One region of the Glutamicibacter sp. GQ173 genome, then DNA from elsewhere that is predicted to be linked to it. Evidence: predicted binding sites of a transcription regulator. Region 1 holds the regulator's gene; the other holds the start of a gene.
What was found. Region 1 encodes LexA, which represses DNA repair genes until DNA is damaged. Its sites were predicted from a motif close to TCGAACANNTGTTCGA; they were not measured.
Positions count from the first base shown of each region.

Region 2: AC6CHO_RS15170 (shikimate dehydrogenase) is a predicted target of LexA. The motif match lies at 1,287-1,302, and genes of this name have one in related genera.

Region 1 is NZ_JCAXDT010000006.1:226,379-232,701, reverse strand. Features, by position in the region: gene AC6CHO_RS11720 (SseB family protein) at 1-69, opposite strand, end outside; gene priA (bifunctional 1-(5-phosphoribosyl)-5-((5-phosphoribosylamino)methylideneamino)imidazole-4-carboxamide isomerase/phosphoribosylanthranilate isomerase PriA) at 288-1,025, opposite strand; gene AC6CHO_RS11710 (CG2302 family histidine operon protein) at 1,053-1,202, opposite strand; gene hisH (imidazole glycerol phosphate synthase subunit HisH) at 1,205-1,840, opposite strand; gene hisB (imidazoleglycerol-phosphate dehydratase HisB) at 1,841-2,461, opposite strand; gene AC6CHO_RS11695 (histidinol-phosphate transaminase) at 2,484-3,590, opposite strand; gene AC6CHO_RS11690 (LysM peptidoglycan-binding domain-containing protein) at 3,672-4,025, opposite strand; gene lexA (transcriptional repressor LexA) at 4,284-5,003, shown strand; gene AC6CHO_RS11680 (glycoside hydrolase family 76 protein) at 5,049-6,158, opposite strand; gene AC6CHO_RS11675 (ATP-dependent DNA helicase) at 6,212-6,323, opposite strand, start outside.
Region 2 is NZ_JCAXDT010000009.1:200,160-206,482, forward strand. Features, by position in the region: gene AC6CHO_RS15165 (bifunctional sugar phosphate isomerase/epimerase/4-hydroxyphenylpyruvate dioxygenase family protein) at 1-334, opposite strand, end outside; gene AC6CHO_RS15170 (shikimate dehydrogenase) at 334-1,206, opposite strand; gene AC6CHO_RS15175 (MFS transporter) at 1,360-2,697, shown strand; gene AC6CHO_RS15180 (LysR family transcriptional regulator) at 2,813-3,742, opposite strand; gene AC6CHO_RS15185 (YeiH family protein) at 3,815-4,876, shown strand; gene AC6CHO_RS15190 (3-hydroxybutyrate dehydrogenase) at 4,890-5,669, opposite strand; gene AC6CHO_RS15195 (NUDIX hydrolase) at 5,938-6,323, shown strand, end outside.

The DNA of each region.
Region 1 (6,323 bases):
GGCCAAGGCCGCGACGATATGTCCAGGCAGGTGGCGTTGAGGCGCTGATTCAGAATGCTCCGTGCTCATAGCTCCATGCTATCGGTGGATTTGCTTCAGTTGAAAGAAGGGACGGAATCTTCTCCCATGAGCTTGAACACCACTGATGGGTAATTCAAGATTTTTTGCGAAAATCAGCAGCTGGCGAATGCCCTCTGGTTTCATCGTGCGCTGTCCGCGTCAGAAAACAAATGACGGCTTGAATGCCCAGTGGCCTTCAAACCGTCATTGTGGTGGAGCGAACGGACTTAACGGCGTCCTGCTACGTCCAGGGCCTCCTGCAAAGTGAACTGTCCGGAGTACAGGGCCTTGCCCATGATGGCGCCCTCGATGCCTTCTGGAACTAGCTCGCGAAGCACACGCAGGTCTTCGAGCGACGAGATGCCGCCCGACGCTACGACAGGCTTATTGGTTTTTGCGGCAATTTGACGCAACAGCTCGACGTTCGGTCCGCGAAGGGTGCCGTCCTTGGTCACGTCGGTGACGACGTAACGGGCGCATCCTGCATCTTCCAAGCGCGCCAGGACCTCCCACAAGTCCCCTCCATCTTTGGTCCAGCCGTGGCCCGACAATGTGGTGCCTCGAACGTCCATGCCCACTGCGATCTTGTCGCCATGACGGGCGATGGCCTGCTTGGTCCATTCAGGATTCTCTAGCGCAGCGGTTCCCAAGTTGACGCGGGTCGCGCCAAATTCCAAGGCGCGGTCCAGGGACGCATCGTCACGAATGCCACCAGAGAGCTCAACTTTGATGTTCAGTTCCTTGGCGATGCGCTGGACGATCTCCACGTTGCTGCCGCGGTCAAAAGCAGCATCCAAATCAACCAGGTGCAGCCATTCAGCGCCTGCGTTCTGCCAGGAAAGGGCAGCTTCCAGTGGATCGCCGTAGCCCGTCTCGGAACCGGCTTCGCCCTGGACCAGACGCACAGCCTGGCCTCCGGCGATGTCTACGGCAGGCAAGAGTTCGAGTATTGGTTGCTCGCTCATAATGTCCTTTGTAAAGAAATGAATTTTTTAGAGAGCCAGTACCCACGCGGCAATTATGCTCATTGCTGCGAGAGCCCATAGCGCGATGACCCAAGAGATATGGGCCTTCTGGCTTTTGAGGGAGATCGCTCCGCCAGCCAGGAATGCGCCAACGAACCCAAGCACGATGGTCCACATGCCTACAGGGTGCCCAACCAGTTGCGCAACAGCTGTGCGCCGGCTTCGCCTGACTTTTCCGGGTGGAATTGCACTGCCGACAGTGGGCCGTTCTCCACTGCGGCCACAAATGGGGTTCCGTGCGTGCTCCAGGTAACTTGAGGCGGAGTCATTGCAGGTTGCGTAACGTCGAATTCCCACTTCTGTACTGCGTATGAGTGCACGAAGTAAAAACGCTCGTTCTCGACGCCGGCAAAGAGCTTGGTGCTAGCTGGTGGCTGCACGGTATTCCAGCCCATGTGCGGAATGACATCGGATTTAAGCCGTTCGACAGTGCCGGGCCATTCGCCGATACCGGCAGTTTGGACTCCGTGCTCAACACCTTCCTCGAAGAAGACCTGGTGGCCGACGCAAATCCCCAATACGGGTTGTCCTCCGGCGATGCGGCGGCCGATCCAGCGCAGGGCTCCAATATTCGTCAGCTGTTCCATCACGGACGCGTAGGCGCCAACGCCAGGAACAACCAGCCCGTCAGCGCTCATGACCTTTTCGGGATCTGCGGTCAGCTCCACGTGAGCACCCGCGGCTTCCAGCGCCCGGACAGCCGAACGGACGTTGCCCGAACCGTAGTCGAGAACAACTACATTCTTCTTTTCCACTTAAAGTGCACCCTTCGTGGATGGAATCTTGTCACCCATGCGTTCGTCGAATTCAACGGCTTCGCGCAGAGCTCGTGCAAAGGACTTGAACTGGGCTTCAACAATATGGTGTGGATCGCGGCCCGAGAGCACCTCGACATGTGCACAAATCTGGGCATGGAAGGTGATGGCTTCAAAGACGTGGCGGGTCATGGAACCGGTGAAGTGCCCACCGATGAGGTGGTATTCCTGCCCCGCCGGCTCGCCGGAGTGGACGAGGTAGGGGCGTCCGGATACATCCACCACTGAACGCGAAAGTGCTTCATCCAATGGAGCATATGCGGTGCCGAAGCGCCGGATGCCGGCCTTGTTGCCCAGGGCAACGCGCAGCACTTCGCCGATGGTGATGGCGGTGTCCTCCACGGTATGGTGCACGTCGATGTGGGTATCGCCCGTTGCCCGAACGGTCAAGTCAATGAGCGAGTGCTTGGACAGCGCGGTGAGCATGTGGTCGTAGAACGGCACGGACGTGCTGATCTCCGACACACCAGTTCCATCGAGATCTAGTTCTACGAATACGGACGATTCGCTGGTGACGCGTTCCATGCGGGCGCGACGTGCGCCAATCAATTCGGCAGCCATGTCTTCCTTCGCTTGTTCTTGATTACTTTTCCGCGCCGAGCAGCTCGGATAGACGGTCCAAGAACGCAGTAGTTTCTGATTCGGTTCCGGCGGTTACTCGCAGAGTGCCCGGGATCCCATTGTCGCGGACGATAATGCCTGCTTCCAACAATCCTTCCCACACCGCGTGGGGGTTCTCCAGCCCGCCGAAAAAGACGAAGTTGGAGTCGGAGACGGAAGGCTTAAGCCCAAGCTCTTTCAAGCGCGCAACAATTCGATCTCGTTGCGTTTTGATGTCTTCCACCTGGGCCAACAACAAATCGATATTCTTCAGCGCCGCTACGGCAGTTGCTTGCGTGACGGCCGAGAGGTGGTACGGCAGCCGCACCAAGCGAATGGCATCGGTGACTTCAGGCGCCGCTGCGAGGTACCCGACGCGGGCGCCGGCAAGGCCAAAGGCCTTTGACATGGTGCGCGTGACGATGAGCCGCTGGCGGCCTTCAAGCAAGGTGAGCGCCGATTTGGTGCTGGACAAGGAAAACTCGGCGTAGGCTTCGTCAACAATGACCATGCCATTGTGCTCGCTCATTGCGTCATATACGGCTGTGATCACGTCCAGGCCAAGCGCCGTGCCCGTGGGGTTGTTGGGAGAGCACAGGAAGACAATGTTCGGTTGGTGCCTGAGAACTTGTTCTGCCGCGGATTCTGCGGAGAGAGTGAAATCCTCGGCGCGCGTACCGGCGATATATGTTGTATCGGTCCCGCTAGCGAGGAGGGGGTACATCGAGTATGTTGGCCCGAAACTCATGACGCTTCGTCCTGGCCCGCCGAATGCTTGCAGGATTTGCTGGAGGATTTCGTTCGAGCCGTTTGCCGCCCAGATGTTCCCTGCGGTCAGGGAATGGCCGAGATAGTTAGCCAGCAGTTCACGGAGTTCGGTGAATTCACGATCCGGGTATCTGTTGAGGCTGGTTGCTGCTTTTGCGACCTCTTGCGCAATGGCATCCACGACGGTTGGCGGAAGCGGATGAGTGTTCTCGTTGACATTCAGCTGAATGGGCACGTCGATTTGTGGTGCGCCATATGGGGATAGCCCGCGGAGATTCTCACGCAAGGGCAGCTGACTCAAAAGTTCACTGCGGTCATTCACGCAATAAGTCTACGTGTGTACCGGCTTGGCGGGTGAATCCGCTACGAGCCAAGGTAACAATCCCCTGCCTCGATCGATGCTCTAACCAGCGAGCACCGGGATCGACAGCGAGTCGCCAACGTGGATCTCGCTTCCCTGGAGGGAGTTGAGTTCCGAAATGTGGCTGACAGCAGAAGTGACGTCGTAGCCCTGGGCGTATTCCTTGGCCAAGCTCCACACGGTATCGCCCGGGATAACGGTGACGTCCACAGTTTCGACTCCCATTGGGAGTTCAGATGATGCCTTTGCATCAGAAGCGAACATCGAGAAGAAGAACGCTGCAGCTACGGTTAGCGCAAAAACTGGAATGCCCACCAAAACAGCCCAGCCGCGGCGGTTGATCCGGATCTTCAATGGACTCTGGGTTTGATTTGAGTCAAGTGCGAGGGTTGCCATGACCTTATCTCCTCAAGATTGTGTAGCGATGCGAAGTTATATTCGATACGTAGATTTCGAAGACTTGATCGAAACTAGTACATCTGTTCTAACAGAGCTTCGTCCGACTTGTCCAGAAGTTTTCGAACAAATCTTTGAAAGAAGCTCGCTTATCCACTAAGATTTCGAAGTAGACGAGCAATGAAAACATCACACCATCTGGCTCCGACAGTTTGGACTGCTGAACTTTCGACAGATAGCTAGGGAAGGCAAAATCTCATGTCAGCTTCACAACGCACTCCCCGATCGAATGCACGCTCGTTGACGATTCGCCAAAAGAAGATCCTGGAAACGATCCAGCGTGCCATCGGCAAGAACGGCTATCCACCATCCATGCGTGAGATTGGCGACTCGGTAGGACTCAAGAGCCTTTCGAGCGTCACCCACCAATTGAGCCAGCTAGAAAAGCTCGGGTACATTCGTCGAGATCCACGCCGTCCACGCGCCATGGAGATTTTGTTGCCACTGCAGTTGGCGGACGATGCTGAGAACTCAACGGCGTCGGAGGCTGCAGAGAGCAAGGCTGCCGAAGACGCGATGGTCATCGAGCTCAGCACGTCAGCCGATACCACCATGGTTCCATTGGTCGGCCGGATCGCTGCTGGTGGGCCGATCCTTGCTGATCAGTCTGTCGAAGATGTTTTCTCGTTGCCTCGCCAGCTGGTCGGACACGGCGAATTGTTCATGCTCAAAGTCTCTGGCGATTCCATGGTTGATGCCGCTATCTGCGATGGTGACTGGGTAGTCGTCCGCCGTCAGCAGAATGCTGAAAACGGCGATATCGTCGCTGCATTGCTGGACGAAGAAGCCACTGTCAAAACCTTCCGGCAGCGCGATGGGCATACATGGCTACTGCCCCAGAACTCACGCTACGAACCGATCTTGGGCGACGCGGCCAAGATCATGGGCCGTGTTGTTTCTGTGATGCGTTCGCTCTAATCGCATCAGGCATGAGGGGTGTTGGTGCGCAAGCATCAACACCCCTCAGTCCATTACTCCCTGCGATTTCGGTTTCGATTCGCAGCGTTGTGCTGCGCTGAAGATCATCCAACGCTGAACTGCCGCTGAGAGCCGTCGTGGTTCTTCGTTGACCAATCGGCTAGCTGTCGACGTCACCAAATCGCGTGCGATGCCCCGAACGTCCAGATCCATGCGATCATCGTTTGCGCAGAGGGCCAGGTATCGGCAGAGAATCCCGGCAAATAGGTTGCCATCGCCTCCTCCATCAAGCACCAGGGATCCAGCCTCATCGGCCAGATGCCGGCGTGTGGCATGAACAAGTGCAGCAGCATGCTCCAAATCAGCCGCGGTACCTAATTCCAGCAGCGCGCCGAGCACCGGACCCTGGTTATAGGTATAGAGGTGATCTTCCAGTTTTTGGCCTGTTGAAGTGAGTCTGAGCCCATCAAAATATAAACCGTGCTGGTCGCTGAAGATGTTGGAATGCATCCAGTCAAGCAGCTTCCTGGCTTGTTCGCGATCACCGATGCGTGCGAAAAAGAGTGCGGCAGGAGCGTTGGCAGGGGCATTCTTGAAATCGCGTTTCCTCGACCAGTACAAACCGCCATCGAGGACTTCGTCGATGCCGCTTTCCAATTGCTTGCGCAAAGTCGTTATTGCTCGTTTTGCACCGAGGTGGCTGTGCCCTTCCAGCTTCCGGGAAAAGGCCAGCAACCTCTGGCTTGCCAGCGCCAGCCATGCCATATCGTCAAAGAAGTAGTTCGGGAAGACTCCGAAATTGCGTATGCGGATTCCTGCCAGCAGGTCTTTGGCACGGTGAAGTTCGCGCCGGGCTGCATCACGATCGCCAGCTTCCCAATAGCCCAGCCCGTCGTCAAGGATCGCATCCAGATAGTGGGCCTGCCACCAATAGTTCCACTCAGCAAACGGATGAGAAAATCCATTCATATTGCTGAGCATGCTTCCGTCATGCATCCGGTGCTGAAGGCTATAGGGCCGGCCAATCCACGTGCCTGGCAGGCGAAGGAGCCGATGGCCAAAACGCGCATGCGTATCTTCGGCTGCTTCACGCGCCAGTTCCCTCATGGATTTCATCTTGCCTTCCGGAATTTGCCTTCCCTGTGGCACAGACATTAGTGCATTCAACGAGCCCGAGTCACCGGGTCATTGATTTCAAGCACCGGAAGTTACTTTTCAGCAGGCTTGAGGCGTTCCAGAACTCCAGAAATAACCTTCTTGTCTACTGTGGGCCACATCGGTGGCAGGGTAGCCTTCAGGAAGCTTCCATAGCGCGCCGTG
Region 2 (6,323 bases), on a different contig from region 1:
GGCCATCGTCGTTGATGGTGGCGGTGCCGACATTCGAGCACAGCAGCATCAGGTCCATGCCCAGCCGCTGCATGAGCTGGAACTTGGCTTCTGCGCGGTGCAGGTTGGCCGGCAGCTGTTCTTCGGTGACGCCTTCAAAATCGCGGAAGGGCTGGAACAAATCCAAGGTCAGCCCCAGCCGATGTGCCATGGCCTTGACTTCCTCGGGCGACATCGGGCTCACCAGGAGATCCTGCTCAAAGATCTCGATGCCGTCAAAGCCGGCTTTGGCGCAGGCCAGCAGTTTTTCTTCCAGGGTTCCGGACAGGCATACCGTAGCGATAGAGGTGCGCATTACAGTCCTTTTTCCAGCAGTTCCAGCAAGTGTCCACGCACCTGCTGTGTTTCCGGCCTGATGCCGGTGATGATTTCGAAGGCGTCCACCGCTTGGCCAACGGCCATGTATCCGCCGTCCAGCACCTGGCATCCAAGGTTGCGGGCGGCAACGATCAGTTCGGTGTCCACCGGGCGGTAGATGCAGTCCGCGACCCAGTGCCGTGATTCCAGTGCTGCGATATCCAGCGGAACACCGGGATGGTGGTGCATGCCGATCGGGGTGGCATTCAATAATCCATCGACCTCGCCCAAAAGCTGCGGAACCTGGGCAGGGGTTGCGGCATGGACCAGGACTTGCGGGAAGTTCTTGCGCAGCTCTTGGACCCGGTGGTTGACTCGATCCTCGTCGAGATCAACGATGTGCAGCTGCTCGGTCCCGGAAGCCAGCAAGGCGTAGGCCACCGCGGCGCCGGCGCCGCCAGCGCCCAGCTGGAGCACTTTCTGCTTCTTGGCTCCGGGAAGCCCCTCGGCCAGGCCGCGGGAGAATCCGGAAGCGTCGGTGTTGTGCCCGATGAATTTCCCGTCCTGGATCACCACGGTGTTCACCGCGCCAATGGCCCTCGCCGTTGGCGAGATGTCATCTAGGTGGTCCAGAACAAGTTGTTTGCAAGGATGGGTTACATTGAAGGCGTTAAATCCCAGCTTGGCTCCTGCTTGGAGCAATTCCCCGATGCCGCTTGCCGGAAGTTCCAGTTCGGTGAGGTCAATCGGCCGATACAGGTAGCGCAGCCCGTGCACCTCGGCGGCGCGTTCGTGCATCGGCGGGGTCAGCGATGGCATGACGCCGTCACCGATCAGACCGACCAGATAAGACTCAGCACGTGTACTCATGTTCTCCCGCAGCTCTTCTTGATGACGTCAGGTATTGCCTGAGTTGTGATTTACATCTACTGTAATCCAATGAACACATTCCGAACAAGTGTACGCATAGCGAACATCTAGGGCGGATTGTCACCTTCAAAACACTCGACGAGGAGTCACCCGATGCCATCGCCACACAACTCCGACACATCTGGCGGCACTGCCAGCACAGGACGAACACCGGTCAAGGCGGCCGTCGCCAGCTTCATGGGCAGCGCTGTTGAATACTACGATTTCTTCATCTTCGGCTCAGCTGCGGCCCTGATTTTTCCGCATATCTTCTTCCCCGACACCGATGCCAACGCTGCGGTCATGTCGCTGGCCACCTTCGGCTTTGCCTACGTAGCCCGCCCCGTGGGAGCCATCTTCGTGGGGCACTTTGGCGACCGCATCGGCCGGCAAAAAGTCCTGATGTTCACTTTGATCCTGATGGGCGCATCCACCTTCCTCATCGGTTGCCTGCCCACCTTCGAGCAGGTAGGCTGGCTGGCCCCGATCCTGCTGGTCCTGGCCCGGCTATGCCAGGGACTCTCGGCGGCCGGCGAGCAGGCCGGAGCCTCATCGATGTCGCTGGAGCATGCCCCGGATCACCGCCGCAGCTTTTTCACCTCGTGGACGCTCACCGGCACCCAGGGCGGCCAGATTCTTGCCGCGATGATCTTCATTCCAGTGGTTGCCCTTCCGGATGAGATCAAGTTCGGCATCGGCTGGCGCATCCCGTTCTGGCTCTCGGCAGTCGTAGTGGTTGTCACCTTCTTCATCCGCCGTTCGCTGCACGAAACCCCGGAGTTCGAAGAAGCCAAGAAGAACAATGAGATTGCAAAGCTGCCGCTGGCAGTTCTGCTGCGCTTCCATTGGAAGGACGTGCTGCGCGTAGTGCTGTGCGCATTCATCGCCGCCGTCTCCACGGTGTACGGAACCCTGGCGATCTCCTACGGCAAGGTCATTGGAAACATGGATGAGTCGATCACCCTTTGGCTTGTTGTTGCCGGCAACATCGGCGCTTTGATCTCGCAGCCGCTCTTCGGCATGCTGGCTGACAAGATCGGCCGCAAGCCGGTCTTCATCTACGGCGCGCTGGGCTCGGCGGCCATCATGCCGTTCTATCTGCGGTCCATGGAATCCAGCAACGCGTTGCTGCAATTCACCCTGTCGGTCCTGGTCTTCTCCTGCGCCTACGCCGCGGCGAACGCCGTTTGGCCAAGCTTCTACGCTGAAATGTTCTCCTCGCAGGTGCGCTTCTCCGGCTTGGCCATCGGCACCCAGCTTGGCTTCCTCATGGCAGGTTTTGCCCCGTCCATCGTGGCCGCTTTGGGCGGGCTAGAAGCCAACGGCTGGGTCCAGATCAGCCTCTTCACAGCGGTGATCGCGGTCATCGCTTCGCTCTCGGCACTGACCGCACGCGAAACCTATCGTGTCCCGACCAAGCAGCTGGGCCACGCCGTCGAGAAGGTCTCCTAGCCGGCCTCGCAAGCATCCCGGCCCGTTTGGCCTGCCTTCCCTTCAAGGAAAGCCAAACGTGCCGGGATTTCGCTTTTAAGAGGACGCAAGAGTGCCGCTCGGGACCGCCTGGATCTCAAGCGCTGGGCGACTGGATGATGGCGATGCCAAGGAGCATCCGCTCATTGGCATTCAGCGCACGCTCTTCACGCCAAATGGCGCGCAGCTCGCGCATTAGCGCCGGGCCGGCAAACGGTACTTCAACCAACGACCCTTGCTTGAGCTGGCTCTCCACCGCCAGCTGGCTGAGTACTGCCGGCCCCATGCCTCCGGCTACCAGCTGGCAGATGGTCGCATTGCTATTGAATTCTGCAATCGGCTTGGCCCGCTCGACGGCGGACAAGGAGTTCAAAAAGGCCCTGGTCCCCGAGCCTTCCTCGCGCTCGATGAGCGCGGTTTCCTGCAGCTCTTCCAAGGTCACCGGGTCCTTCCGCGCGGCCCAGGGGTGGGCAGGCGAAACCACGACCAGCATTTCATCGCGGAACACTTCACGGCTCCTGAGCGACGCGGGCAGCTGTGGCGTTTCAACAAATCCGAAGCTGAGCTGTTCCTGTTCCACCGCCTGGATCACGTCGTGGGAATTCATGATCCTCATTCGCGGAATGACGCTGGGCAGCTTCTCATGCAGCTGCCCGATCCATGACGGGGCCAGGTATTCTGCCACCGTCATGCTGGCCCCGAATTCCAGCTCCTTGTTGCCATGTTCGGCCAGCGAGCGCACACCGGCGGAAAATGCGTTCAACCCGGCGAGCGCCTCACGCGCCCACTGGACGGTCAAGACTCCTTCTGCGGTCAGAGTTGATCCGCTGGTTTTCCTGGTCACCAGCGCATATCCCAATCGGCGCTCGAGGGTTTTCAGCGCCCGCGAGGCGTTGGATTGCGCCATGCCGGCCGCCCGGGCGCCTGCGCTGAGGCTCCCGTGATCGGCAATGCCAACCAGCAACTCCAATGATGAGAATTGCAGCCAATGAGACAGGCTCTGCCCTGCTGGCGAATCGCTATCCATATCATGATCATATGCCCGCGATAGCCAGGAGGCGAATACCGCTGGCTAGCGCATCGGCGGAGAATGGTGAGCATGAACCACCTCTCGGGCTCGACCAGCACTGCTTCTGCTTCCGATGCCGGCATGGCCAGCAGAACGCCGCTGGCCACCCGGCTGCTCTCCGGCCCGGTCCCTGGAGTGCTGCTGTGCCTGGCCGTCGGCGTGCTGTGCATTCTCGCCAGCCATTTCACCCGTTCCGTGAGCGCGTTGCTCATCGCCATTGTGCTTGGCGCCCTGTGGCGCAACCTGGCGCCCGTGCCTCATGTTGTTGATTCCGGGGTAGCCCTTTCGGCAAAGAAGCTGTTGCGGTGGGGAATCGTCTTTCTGGGATTCCAATTGTCCTTGGAATCCATCCTTGCTCTTGGTCCTGGCGTGCTGCTGGTGGTGGTTTCATCGGTGACCGTCACGTTCCTGCTCACCGCCTGGATCGGCAAGCTGATGGGCATGGACCTGGAGCAACGGCTGTTGATTGCCATTGGCTTTTCCATCTGCGGTGCGGCAGCTGTGGCTGGGGCTGAAGGAACAATCAAGGCCAAGGAGCATCAAGTAGCCACAGCAGTTGGCCTGGTGGTGCTTTTCGGAACACTGATGATTCCGGCCATGCCCGCGCTGGGTCTGCTTTTGGGTTTGGATGAACGCGGCATCGGCATGCTCGTGGGCGCTTCGACCCACGAGGTGGCACAGGTTGTTGCCGGTGCTGGCTCGGTGTCGGCAGCCGCCTTGGCCGTGGCCGTCACCGTGAAACTGGCCAGGGTTCTCCTGCTCGCTCCGGTGGTTGCCGGAGTCGGAATCTATATGCGGCGCAAGCACAGCGTTCGCGGCGACAAGAATCCGCCGCTGGTGCCCCTGTTCATTATTGGTTTCCTGGCCACCATGCTGGTGCGCACCACCATGGATCTCCCAGAGGTGTTCATCGACGGCGCTTCCACCATGCAAACCCTGCTCTTGTCTGCGGCCATGTTTGCCCTGGGGCTCGGGGTCCACCTGCGCAGCATCTTCACCTCCGGGATCAAGGCATTGCTCTTGGGACTGGTTGCAACGCTGATCATCGCAGCCGTGGCCGCCAGCGGAACAGTTCTTTTCCCTCCTGCATAGTGCCCGGCGGTGGCTACCGCGCGCTCCAGCCTCCATCCATGGTGTACGAGGCACCGGTGACCATTCCCGCCGATGATGAGCTGAGCCAGGCCACGAGGGAGGCGACTTCTTCTGGCTCAACCAGCCGCTTGATGGCCGCCTCGGTCAGCATGATCTTTTGCACTACCTGTGATTCGGGGATCTGATGCAGCTTGGCCTGATCGGCAATCTGCTGTTCCACCAATGCCGTACGGACATATCCCGGGTTGATGCAATTGCTTGTGATTCCGTGCTCAGCACCCTCCAGCGCGGTGACCTTGGACAGGCCTTCCAGCCCGTGCTTGGCCGAGACGTAGGCGCTCTTGAAGGCGCTGGCGCGCAAGCCGTGGATCGAGGAAATATTGATGATCCGACCGAAGCCGCGTTCGCGCATGCCGGGCAGGGCAGCACGGATGAGCAGAAATGGCGCTTCCAGCATGAGCCGGTGGATCAGCCGCCACGCCTCGGGATCAAATTCATCGATGGCTGCCACCCTCTGGATGCCGGCATTGTTGACCAGGATGTCGGTGTCGACGCTGCACTGTTCAAGGGCCTTGGTCTGCGAAAGATCCACCGCCCAGGCGCTCCCGTCCAGGCGGGCCGCGGCCTCGCGGGCAGCCTGCTCATCCCTGTCCGCGATCGTGACTGCGGCACCTGCCTGGGCCAGTGCTTGCGCGCAGGCGAATCCAATTCCGCTGGCACCCCCGGTGACCAATGCGCGCCGGCCGCGCAAGCCGTCATTGCTGGTGGCCGGCAATTCTGTTTCCTGGGTCATGGCCCGTGATATCCCTTCTTGCGCACCGTTGCGGCAAGGGCCCGAATCTCGGATGCCCACTGCCAAGCTATGGCCAATTTCCAACTCGGGTCAACGATTCGCGCTGTGCAGATTCCGCAGGTCAATGTGCGTTCATGCACAACTCCCGGAGGATGCTGGCACGCGCTGGGCAGGCGCTGGCAGTTATGCTGGCAGAAGATCCACCATTCCTTTCCGCTAGCCACCAGGGCGGCAGCCAATGGCGCAACAATCAAGGACCCGGAAGACAATGACGACTTCACCGATCAGCAATGCCCCACTTGACGTCCCGATCCGCCGTGCGGCCAGCGTGCTGATGCTGCGCGAAAACAATGGCGGCTTCGAAGTCTTCGTCCAGCATCGGGTGTCCACCATGGACTTCGCGGCTGGCATGGTCGTGTATCCCGGGGGCCGCGTTGATCCCAAGGACAGCGCAACGGCAGCCAGCGGACATCTTGGCGACACGATCATCAGCGCACACTGCAAGCAGTGGGCCGGCACTGCCGTGTGGGACGAAGGCGAAGCGGCAGCCCCGCAGAAAGCCGGGGAAATCCTGGCAGCCGCCCTGCGCGAGGTGCATGAGGAAACCGGGCTGTCCCTTGAGCCCGGGCAGCTTTTCCCGTGGGCCAACTGGGT